One region of the Bradyrhizobium sp. 157 genome, then DNA from elsewhere that is predicted to be linked to it. Evidence: riboswitches for the same ligand, from Rfam matches in the RefSeq annotation. Region 1 holds a riboswitch; each other region holds the start of a gene.
What was found. A riboswitch is a leader RNA that binds a small molecule or an ion and turns the genes downstream of it on or off. The one in region 1 is predicted to bind cobalamin.
Positions count from the first base shown of each region.

Region 1 (3,205 bases):
CAGATCGAGATGCAGGCCGGCGATGGGAAGGGACAGCGCGAGGTCGCGGTTGGCGCCCAGCCCGCCAAAATAGGTCGCCAGCATGATCTTGAGCTGCGGTACTGCGCTCGCGATCTCCGCATAGGCATAATGCAGTGCCTGCCGGGCGACGACGTCGAGATCGAGCACGAGACATGGCTCGTCGATCTGCACCCATTTCGCGCCGCGATAGGCGAGTTCGCGCAGGACCTCGATGTAAACCGGCACCAAGCGATCAAGCAGGGACAGCGGATTGAAACCGGCATTCTTGCTCTTGGCGAGTTTGAGAAACGTGACCGGCCCGACCAGCACAGGGCGGGTCTGATAACCCAGCGCCTTGGCTTCCTCGTATTCCTCGATCGGCTTGCGCGAGGCGAGGACAAATTTCTGATCCTTGGCCAGTTCGGGCACCATGTAGTGGTAGTTGGTGTCGAACCATTTTGTCATCTCGAGCGCCGGCACGCCATGCGCGGCGTCGTGTCCGTGATTGATATGGCCGCAGCTCGCTTCACGCGCCTTGCCTTGCGCGCCGCGTGCCATCGCAAAGTAAGTCGCGAGGGAGACCGGCCCGCCGTTCCAGCGATAGATTTCCGGAATCGCACCAACCATCACGGATGTGTCGAGCACCTGGTCGTAGAACGAGAAATCGTTCGACGGGATCACGGTGACGCCAAGCTTTTTCTGGCGCGCCCAGTTGGCGGCGCGAAGCCCGACGCTGGTTTCGATCAGCGCCCTCTCGTCGGTTGCGCCCGACCAGAAACTCTCCAGCGCGAATTTCAGCTCGCGGCGCGGACCGATGCGCGGCGTGCCAAGGGAGGCAACGGGAAGTGAGGAAGTGGAGATTGTGGAAGAAGACGTAGAACCAGACATTGGCTTAACCCCAAAAGTTGGGGGCAAAGGCCGAAGTGACACGTCTGGATTTTCGCGAACGGCAGAGCGCGCGCGGAAAATCGCAACCGCACCACCGGGACACCCCGCCCGAGGACGTGTATGTTGTCGAGGCAGGTCTCCTGGCTCGCGGGTCAATGCTGCTGTCCGGCCTTCCCGAAACCTCGTGAGGCTTCAGTGACTTCATTGGACAGCGGCTCGCCGCTTACAGTTGCGGGGGCAGCTCCGGCTTTGGCTTTTCGGCCGCACCGGCTTCCCTCTTAGCTTCGGAAGAACGTCTCCCGAAGAACCACGACAGGGTCCACTTATCGGCAACGCGGCAGGCGCGTCAACTCGGCGATATTCGCCGGCGCGTTGTAATCGTTGTTCACAGCCGAGAGTTCCCTCGCCGAAATTCTTGCACATCACCTGCTCTTCCCATTGACAGGCGGACGCGAATAACACGAGATATAGCTGTCACGGTCCGCCATGACCCAACACATGGTGGCTAAGAGGGAAGCCGGTGTATCGCGCGTAATGCGCGAGAATCCGGCGCTGCCCCCGCAACTGTAAGCAGTGAGTTGTTTCCGAATCTTACGTCACTGATGCGGCATCGCATTGGGAAGACACGGGGACAACGGCGACCTGCGAGCCAGGAGACCTGCCGCGACACCGAAAAAACGTCCACGGGCGGGGTGTCCCGGCGGCGCTTGCAGATTCATGCCGGCATTTCCAGCCCGTGCACTTGAAGCAGCGTCCTCTCTGACATCCAGCCCCAACACCATCACGGGGTCTCTTGATGTCACTCTCTCTCGATCGCGAAGCCAGCGCCGCTCCATTCCTCCGATTGCTGCCCGAATCGCTTGCCGCCTCGGAAGCGCAGCCGCCGATGCAGGTGATTCGTCGCAACGGCACGGTTTCGAAATTCGACGCCAGCAAGATTTCGGTCGCGATGACCAAGGCGTTTCTCGCGGTCGAGGGACATGGCGCGGCGGCCTCCCGCCGGGTGCATGAAATCGTCGAGCAATTGACCGCCGAAGTCGTCGGCGCGCTGTCGCGCCGGATGAGCGAGGGCCGCACCTTTCATATCGAGGACGTGCAGGACCAGGTCGAGCTCGCCTTGATGCGCAGCGAGCATCACAAGGTCGCGCGCGCCTATGTGCTCTATCGCGAGGAACGCACGCGCCAGCGTGCCGGACAGGACGCGGCCATGGCCGCCCAGCCATCGGGGAAGCCCTCGTTACGTGTCACGCTGGCCAGTGGCGTGCAGGTCCCGCTCGATATCGCGCGGCTGACGCTGATCATCGAAGAAGCCTGCACTGGCCTTCAGGGCGTCGGCGCCACCGCGGTGCTCGCCGAGACGCAGCGCAATCTCTATGACGCCATCAGCGAGGACGAACTGGCGCTGGCGTCGGTGATGGCCGCGCGCACGCTGGTGGAGCAGGAGCCGAACTACGCCTATGTGAGCGCGCGGCTCTTGCTCGACAAGCTGCGCACCGAGGTGCTGTCTTTCGTGCATAATACGCCGAGCAGCGCATCGCAGGCCGAGATGGCCGAGCGCTACGGCGAGTACTTTCCGGCCTACATCAAGGCCGGCATCAAGGCCGAACTGCTCGATCCCGATCTGGCGCGCTTCGACCTGAAAAAGCTTGCCGCGGCATTGAAGCCGGAACGCGACCTGGCGTTCCAGTTTCTGGGTCTGCAGACGCTGTACGACCGCTATTTCCTGCATGTGCACGGCAATCGCATCGAGCTGCCGCAGGCGTTCTTCATGCGGGTCGCGATGGGGCTGGCGATCCGCGAGATCGACCGCGAGGCGCGCGCGATCGAGTTCTACGATTTGCTGTCGTCGTTCGACTTCATGGCCTCGACGCCGACGCTTTTCAATTCCGGCACGCTGCGGCCGCAATTGTCGTCCTGCTTTCTCACCACCATCGCCGACGACCTCGACGGCATCTTCAAGTCGGTCAAGGACAATGCGCTGCTCGCAAAATATTCCGGTGGGCTCGGCAACGACTGGACCCGCGTGCGTGGGCTCGGCGCGCACATCAAGGGAACCAATGGCGAAAGCCAGGGCGTGGTGCCGTTTCTAAAGGTGGCCAACGACACCGCGATCGCCGTCAACCAGGGCGGCAAACGCAAAGGCGCGGTCTGCGCCTATCTCGAAACCTGGCACATCGACATCGAGGAATTTTTGGACCTGCGCAAGAACACCGGCGACGATCGCCGCCGCACCCATGACATGAACACGGCGAACTGGGTGCCCGACCTGTTCATGCAGCGCGTCGAGGCCGACGGCGAATGGACGCTGTTCTCGCCG
Region 1 is NZ_JADPKF010000079.1:92,161-95,365, reverse strand. Features, by position in the region: gene metE (5-methyltetrahydropteroyltriglutamate--homocysteine S-methyltransferase) at 1-861, opposite strand, end outside; cobalamin riboswitch at 1,001-1,215, opposite strand; cobalamin riboswitch at 1,349-1,569, shown strand; gene IVA95_RS21165 (ribonucleoside-diphosphate reductase subunit alpha) at 1,685-3,205, shown strand, end outside.

Region 2 (3,205 bases), on a different contig from region 1:
CGATATAGGCGATGTTGCCCCACACACGCCAGGCTTCCGTCAGGCGCATGGAGGCTGCGAGCTCCACGCCCTTCGATTCCTGCCGTCCGGCGAAGTTGAGCTGCATGCCGCCGGCCGCCGCATAGACATTCTTGCGCAGGATATCGAAGGCTGAGAACGACCACTCCGCCCGGTTGTCCCAGAACAGATGCTTCACGCCGGTTTCATAGGTCCGCGACGTTGTCAGGTCGAGCGGCTGGAGCGGCCCGAGCAGAAAAATGTTATTGGCCGACACGTCTGCACCCGTCGCGTATTGGCTGAAGAACGTCAGGCCGGGAACGGCCTCCCAAGTGTAGCCGATGCGGCCCGTCACCGGCATCCAGGATTTCGAGAAGGGAAAGCCCGTCTTCACCACGCCGTTCGCGTCGGTCGAATTCCGGTCGAGCCCGATATGCTCCATGCGCAGGCCACCGACCAGAGCAAATGTCCGTGTGATCTTAAGGCGATCCTCGAACGACAGGGACTCATTGTCGATTCGAGCGGTCTGTCGCTGCGTCGTCAGCAGGCCGTAGTATCCACGCGCGGGATCGACCAGCGCGACCAGGTCGTGGGGGAAGTTGGCGGCACCCGGGCGGACGAAATCGAGGCCGCTCGCCGCAACCGTCGTCACGAGGCGGTTATCCATACCGACGATGTTCGCATCCCAGGTCAAGTCGGTGATGTTGCCTGCGAGCTTCTGGCGATGCGCCACGTAGAAGCGCTCGCGATCGACCAGGTTCGAATTGGCGTTGAACGCCTCAACTTCGTTGTTGAGCCACTCGCGCTCGGCGCCATAGCCATAGGCCTGGCTCTTCAGGGTCAGACCGGGTGCGAGCCTGAGCTCGAAGCCGCCGCGAAGCCACACCTCCTTCGCCACGTTACGATTATCGAGAACGTTGTAGTTGTTGTTGAAGGTGCGGTCGTCGATCGTGACGGGCCCCAGGTTCGATCCGTTGTAGTTCGAGACGTAGCTCCCGGAGACAATGCCGGCTGTGGCATGGGATCCGCTGAAGGCGACCGGAACGAGCGGCACGCCCCAATAGGCCCTCGAACGGTCCTCCTTGTATTCGATGGCGCCCCAGACCTTGAGATTATCGGATATGCGGTAATTCAGTTGGCCCGATACGTCGAGCGTCTTCGTGTTGGTGTCATCGGCAAAACCGTTGAGTGAGGAGCGGCTGATGTCGGACCGGTAGTCCAGGCCCTGGATGTTGGTGCTGCCGCCGGAGCCGTAGTAGCTCCGGAACGAATTCAGCGAGTCATAGGAGAAGTACGCCTCGTTCCGGATCGGCCCGATGTGCGGCTGCTTGGTCACGAAATTGACCGCACCGCCGGCGGCACCCTCGCCCGACAACAGTGAGGCTGGTCCCTTCAGAAACTCCACTGCCTTGAGATTGGCCGCATCCATGATACGCGACGTCATGTTCTGCGGACCGATCTTGATGCCGTTGTAGAGCACGTTGATCTGGCTGTTGGTGAAGCCGCGCATCGAGAAGGCCGAGGGCTCGGCCGGATTGTCACCGGACGTCACGCCGACCGCGCCTTGCGCGACTTCCGACACCGTCCGATAGCCTTGCTCACGGATCGTCTCAGCTGAAATCACCTCGACGGTTGCCGGAATCTCGCGCACGGTCAGGCCAAGACGCGAAGCGCCCTTGGCGACAGCGTTCGTGTTCGGCGGCGTCTGCATTGCTTGCTCATCAGGCTTCGGTGCTGTCGCGGCGGACGTGGCTCTGCTTGCCGCCGTATGGCGCGCGCCGCGTTCGTCGCGACCGGCCGGCCTTGCCGGTCTGCGCTTCTGATCGGCACCCGGATAAATCTCGACGGGTGGCAATTGCTCACGGGAGCTCGCCTGTTGCGCCCAGGCCACGGAGATGTCGAGGGAAGCAAAATAAGAGAGAACGCCGGATGCGAGCAAGAATTGGCCCGACCGGGCGGCACGAAGAGACGACATGGTTGATACCTCGGTATGACGTCAGTGGCACGTCACAGCGACCCAGGTCTCAACCTCCAGCTTGCTAAGCCTCGGGTGAAGCCGAATGTCTGTACTCCCCGACCGATATCTTCGCGTGTGACCACGGCTGACGGCAGGTCTCCTGGCTTGCGGGTCGTTACCTTGCGTCGCCTTCCCGGGACCGAGATGCCCAGTGGCTCGTGACGCAACATTCTCCGCTCACAGTTGCGGGGGCAGCTACGGCATTGAGGAAACCTCCTCGCACCGCATTCCCTTTTCACCCCCGTAAGGGGAAACCGTCGCGTGCATCTAGGATTAAGACGAGCACGGAGTCAATGTGCAGTCTCGGTGTCCTTGTCGCAGCGATCTCTACATTGACAATTGCTTACCGGAGCGTGCTATCGCGTTACTGCTCTGACGTAGGTGGAGACGTTGAATGGAAGGGGACACCTTCCTCTGGCTGGTCCGGCATGCCGTCGTCAATGGCGTCGCAGGGACGATCCATGCCTCGGACGCCCCCGCGGATCTCAACGACCGGACGCAACTTGAAGCGCTGAGACGGCATCTGCCGCAGGACGCCGCAAGCTACGCAAGCCCGTCGCGACGAACCGTCGACACGGCGCGTGCGCTGGGGCGTGACCCGATCCTGGTGCCCGAATTCCGCGAGCAGGATTTTGGCGACTGGACCGGGCAGCGCCACGACGATCTCGCCGCTGCCGGCCGCGAAGGCTACGCAAAGTTCTGGAGCGATCCGGCTCGCTCCCGGCCGCCGGGCGGCGAAAGCTTTGAAGATCAGATTGTCAGGGTTCGGCAGGGCCTCGATCAGATCGGGACCGGACCGGCAATCCTTGTCGTCCATTCCGGCACCATCCGCGCTGCGCTGTGCATCGCACTTGACCTCACCCCGTAGGCTGCCCTCCGCTTCGTCATCGACCCGCTCTTCCTCACTCGCATCGATCGGCTGTCGAATGGCTGGCGGGTGCTATCGGTCAATCAGCGCGCTGCTTGAAGCGCCGTCATCAGGCCGGCCGATCCGGCACGTTGGCTTGCGCAAAGGTCGCCATGCCGTTGTGCAGGGCGCATGCGAGCCGCACCAGCGGCAGTACGAGCGCGGCACCAGATCCCTCGCCGAGCCTCAGGTCCAGGCTGACCAGAGGATGGACGTTGAGCGCGCGAAGAATCAGGCGATGTCCCTGCTCCGCCGATTGGTGGGAGGGCAAGAGATATGGCTGA
Region 2 is NZ_JADPKF010000086.1:92,265-95,469, forward strand. Features, by position in the region: gene IVA95_RS23515 (TonB-dependent receptor) at 1-1,972, opposite strand, end outside; cobalamin riboswitch at 2,087-2,288, opposite strand; partial or broken gene IVA95_RS23520 (histidine phosphatase family protein) at 2,409-2,981, shown strand; gene cobT (nicotinate-nucleotide--dimethylbenzimidazole phosphoribosyltransferase) at 2,992-3,205, opposite strand, start outside.
Region 2: it holds a riboswitch for cobalamin, as region 1 does, so the genes downstream of both, IVA95_RS23515 (TonB-dependent receptor) here and IVA95_RS21165 (ribonucleoside-diphosphate reductase subunit alpha) in region 1, are expected to answer to the same signal.

Region 3 (3,205 bases), on a different contig from region 1:
GCGCGTCGATTTCGAGCCGGGAATGATCACGAGCCTGACGTCGCCGGGAATGGCCTCTCCCGGGCGGACCATCACGAGGTCGACGCCGGGCTCGAGCTTGAGCGGATCGAGATCATCGAAATTGGCGATCCGCGACAGCGCGAGAAACGCGATCTTGCATTGACCAGGTTTTCGCGCCTCACCGAGCCCCAGCGCATCTTCGGCCGGCAGTTCGCCGGCCCGGGTGAAGTAGGGCAGCACCCCAAAGCCGCGCCAGGATGTCCGGGCTTCGATCAGCCGATAGCCGTCGTCAAACAGTGTGGGATCGCCGCGGAATTTGTTGATCAGAAAACCCTGGACCATCGCGGCATCGTCCGCATTGATCACGGTCTTGATGCCGACGAGCTGCGCGATGACGCCGCCGCGGTCGATATCGCCAATCAGCACCACGGGAACGTCGGCTCTCCGGGCAAAGCCCATATTGGCGATGTCTGATTTGCGCAAGTTCACTTCGGCCGGGCTGCCGGCGCCTTCGACGAGCACGAAATCGGCGCGATCTTTCAGCCGCGCAAAGCTCTCGAGCACCGCGCCCATCAGCGAAGGTTTCAGGGATGCGTATTCGCGCGCGCGGGCCGTGGCGATGCGCTTGCCATGCACGATGATCTGGGCGCCGACATCAGTTTCCGGCTTCAAGAGGACCGGGTTCATATCGGTATGCGGCTCGACGCCGGCAGCCAACGCCTGCAACGCCTGCGCGCGGCCGATCTCGCCGCCATCGACAGTCACGGCTGCATTGTTCGACATGTTCTGCGGCTTGAATGGGAGCACGCGATAGCCGCGTCGCTTGGCGGCACGCGCGAGACCCGCGACGATGAGCGATTTGCCCACGTCCGAGCCGGCTCCCTGGATCATCAATGCGCGCGCCATCGAATTAGAACTCGACGCCCGGCTGGGCCTTGACGCCAGAACGGAACGGATGTTTCACCAGCGTCATCTCGGTGACGAGATCGGCGATCTCGATCAACTCCTCCTTGGCATTGCGTCCGGTGAGAACGACATGCGTCATCGGCGGCTTCGAGGTCTTCAGGAAGTCGACGACCTCAGCTATGTCCAGGTAGTCATATCGAAGCGCGATGTTGATCTCGTCGAGCACGACCATGCGCAAGCGGGAATCCAGGATCAGTTGCTTCGCCTTGTCCCAGCCTGCCTTTGCGGCGGCGATATCGCGGGCGCGGTCCTGGATTTCCCAGGTAAAGCCTTCTCCCATCGCATGGAACTGGCAGAGATCGCCGAAATGCCCGGTGAGCAGGCGTCGCTCGCCGCTATCCCAGGCGCCCTTGATGAACTGCACGACCGCACAGGGAAAGCCATGCGCGACACAGCGGACGATCATGCCGAAGGCGGAGGACGATTTTCCCTTTCCCGCGCCGGTATGGACGATGATCAGTCCCTTCTCACTGCTCTTGGTCGCCATGATCTTGTCGCGGGCGAGCTTTTTCTTTGCCATTTTCGCCGCATGGCGGGCACCACTCGAAGCCTCGGAGGCCACGACGTCCTCGTCCTCGGCGGCATCCTGTTCAGTCATCATCTGACGTGGTCCTTCGGCTTGACAAGTAGCTAGCTTGGGCAAATGGTGGGCCTGCGTTGGTTCCTGTCCTATGACAGGCGAAGAGGGAATGCGATAGGGCTCAAATCGAGAGGTTTGGGTTCGAAAAGCAGCCGCCCCCGCGACCGTGACCGGAGAGATGCCCGAAGCCACTGCCCCGAACGGGGTCGGGAAGGCGGACATCGAAGGACAAAATCCTGCTCCGCAAGCCGGGAGACCTGCCAGCGCAACGTTTGAGACCGGCGGACGGGGTGTTCCGCGACGGGGAAGCGAGCCTTCCTTCGGATGGATTCGCGCACCTCATCGCTCCCGCTGTTTATCCTGGAAGGGGCGATGACTGTCACACTTCACGTCTGCATCACCTGCCGTGCCGGCCAGACGCTCGGCGAGGGCGAGACCACGCCCGGCGAGCGCCTGCATGCCGCCATTCTCGAGGCCGGTGTGCCTGATGGCGTCGGTGTGGTTCCGGTCGAATGCCTGTCCGCGTGCAGTCAGGGCTGCTCGGTCGCGCTCAGCGCGCCGGGACGGTGGTGCTATGTCTACGGCCGTCTGTCGGAAACCAATGCGCGCGATGTGATCGCCGGCGCGTCAGCCTATGCGGCTGCGTCCGACGGCATCGTGCCGTGGCGCAGCCGTCCGGAGATCTTTCGCAAGCAATCGCTCGCCCGCATTCCACCTATTGCCGTCGTGCCGGAGGCCGCCGAATGAACTCGCTCGCAAAAGTCCCCGTCACGGTCGTCACCGGCTTTCTTGGATCTGGCAAGACGACGCTGATCCAGCATTTGATCACCAATGCCAATGGAAAGAAGCTTGCCGTGCTCGTCAACGAGTTTGGCAGCGAAGGCGTGGATGGGGACATCCTGAAATCTTGCGCCGATGCCAATTGTCCGGCCGAAAACATCGTCGAGCTTGCCAATGGCTGCATCTGCTGCACCGTGGCCGACGATTTCATTCCGGCCATGGAGCAATTGCTCGCACGCAACGTGAAGCCCGACCATATCCTGATCGAGACATCTGGATTGGCACTGCCGAAGCCCTTGCTCAAGGCATTCGACTGGCCGGAGATTCGTTCCCGGATCACGGTTGACGGCGTGATCGCGCTGGCCGATGCGGAGGCCGTCGCGGCCGGTCGCTTCGCGCCGGATCCGGATGCGGTGGAAGCGCAGCGTGCGGCCGACGACAATCTCGATCACGAGACGCCGCTGTCAGAAGTGTTCGAGGACCAGATCGCCTGCGCCGACATCGTGCTGTTGACCAAGGCGGACCTTGCCGGATCGGTAGGGCTTGAAGCAGCGCGGGCTGCGATCGAAGCCGAGATGCCACGCCGCGTGCCGATGCTGCCAGTCGTGGACGGCGCGGTCGATGCGCGCGTGATCCTGGGTCTTGAAGCGGCGGCGGAAGATGATCTCGCCGCGCGCCCGTCGCATCATGACGGCGAGCACGAGCACAATGACTTTACCTCTGTCGTCATCGAGCTTCCGGAAGTCACCGATGTCGGTGCGCTCATCGCATCGATCCAGCGGTTGGCGCGCGAGCAGAATGTGCTGCGCGCCAAGGGCTATGTCGCCGTTGAAGGCAAGCCGATGCGGCTCTTGCTGCAATCGGTCGGCGAGCGCGTGC
Region 3 is NZ_JADPKF010000086.1:109,601-112,805, reverse strand. Features, by position in the region: gene IVA95_RS23615 (cobyric acid synthase) at 1-906, opposite strand, end outside; gene cobO (cob(I)yrinic acid a,c-diamide adenosyltransferase) at 911-1,564, opposite strand; cobalamin riboswitch at 1,608-1,826, shown strand; gene IVA95_RS23605 (DUF1636 domain-containing protein) at 1,919-2,293, shown strand; gene cobW (cobalamin biosynthesis protein CobW) at 2,290-3,205, shown strand, end outside.
Region 3: it holds a riboswitch for cobalamin, as region 1 does, so the genes downstream of both, IVA95_RS23605 (DUF1636 domain-containing protein) here and IVA95_RS21165 (ribonucleoside-diphosphate reductase subunit alpha) in region 1, are expected to answer to the same signal.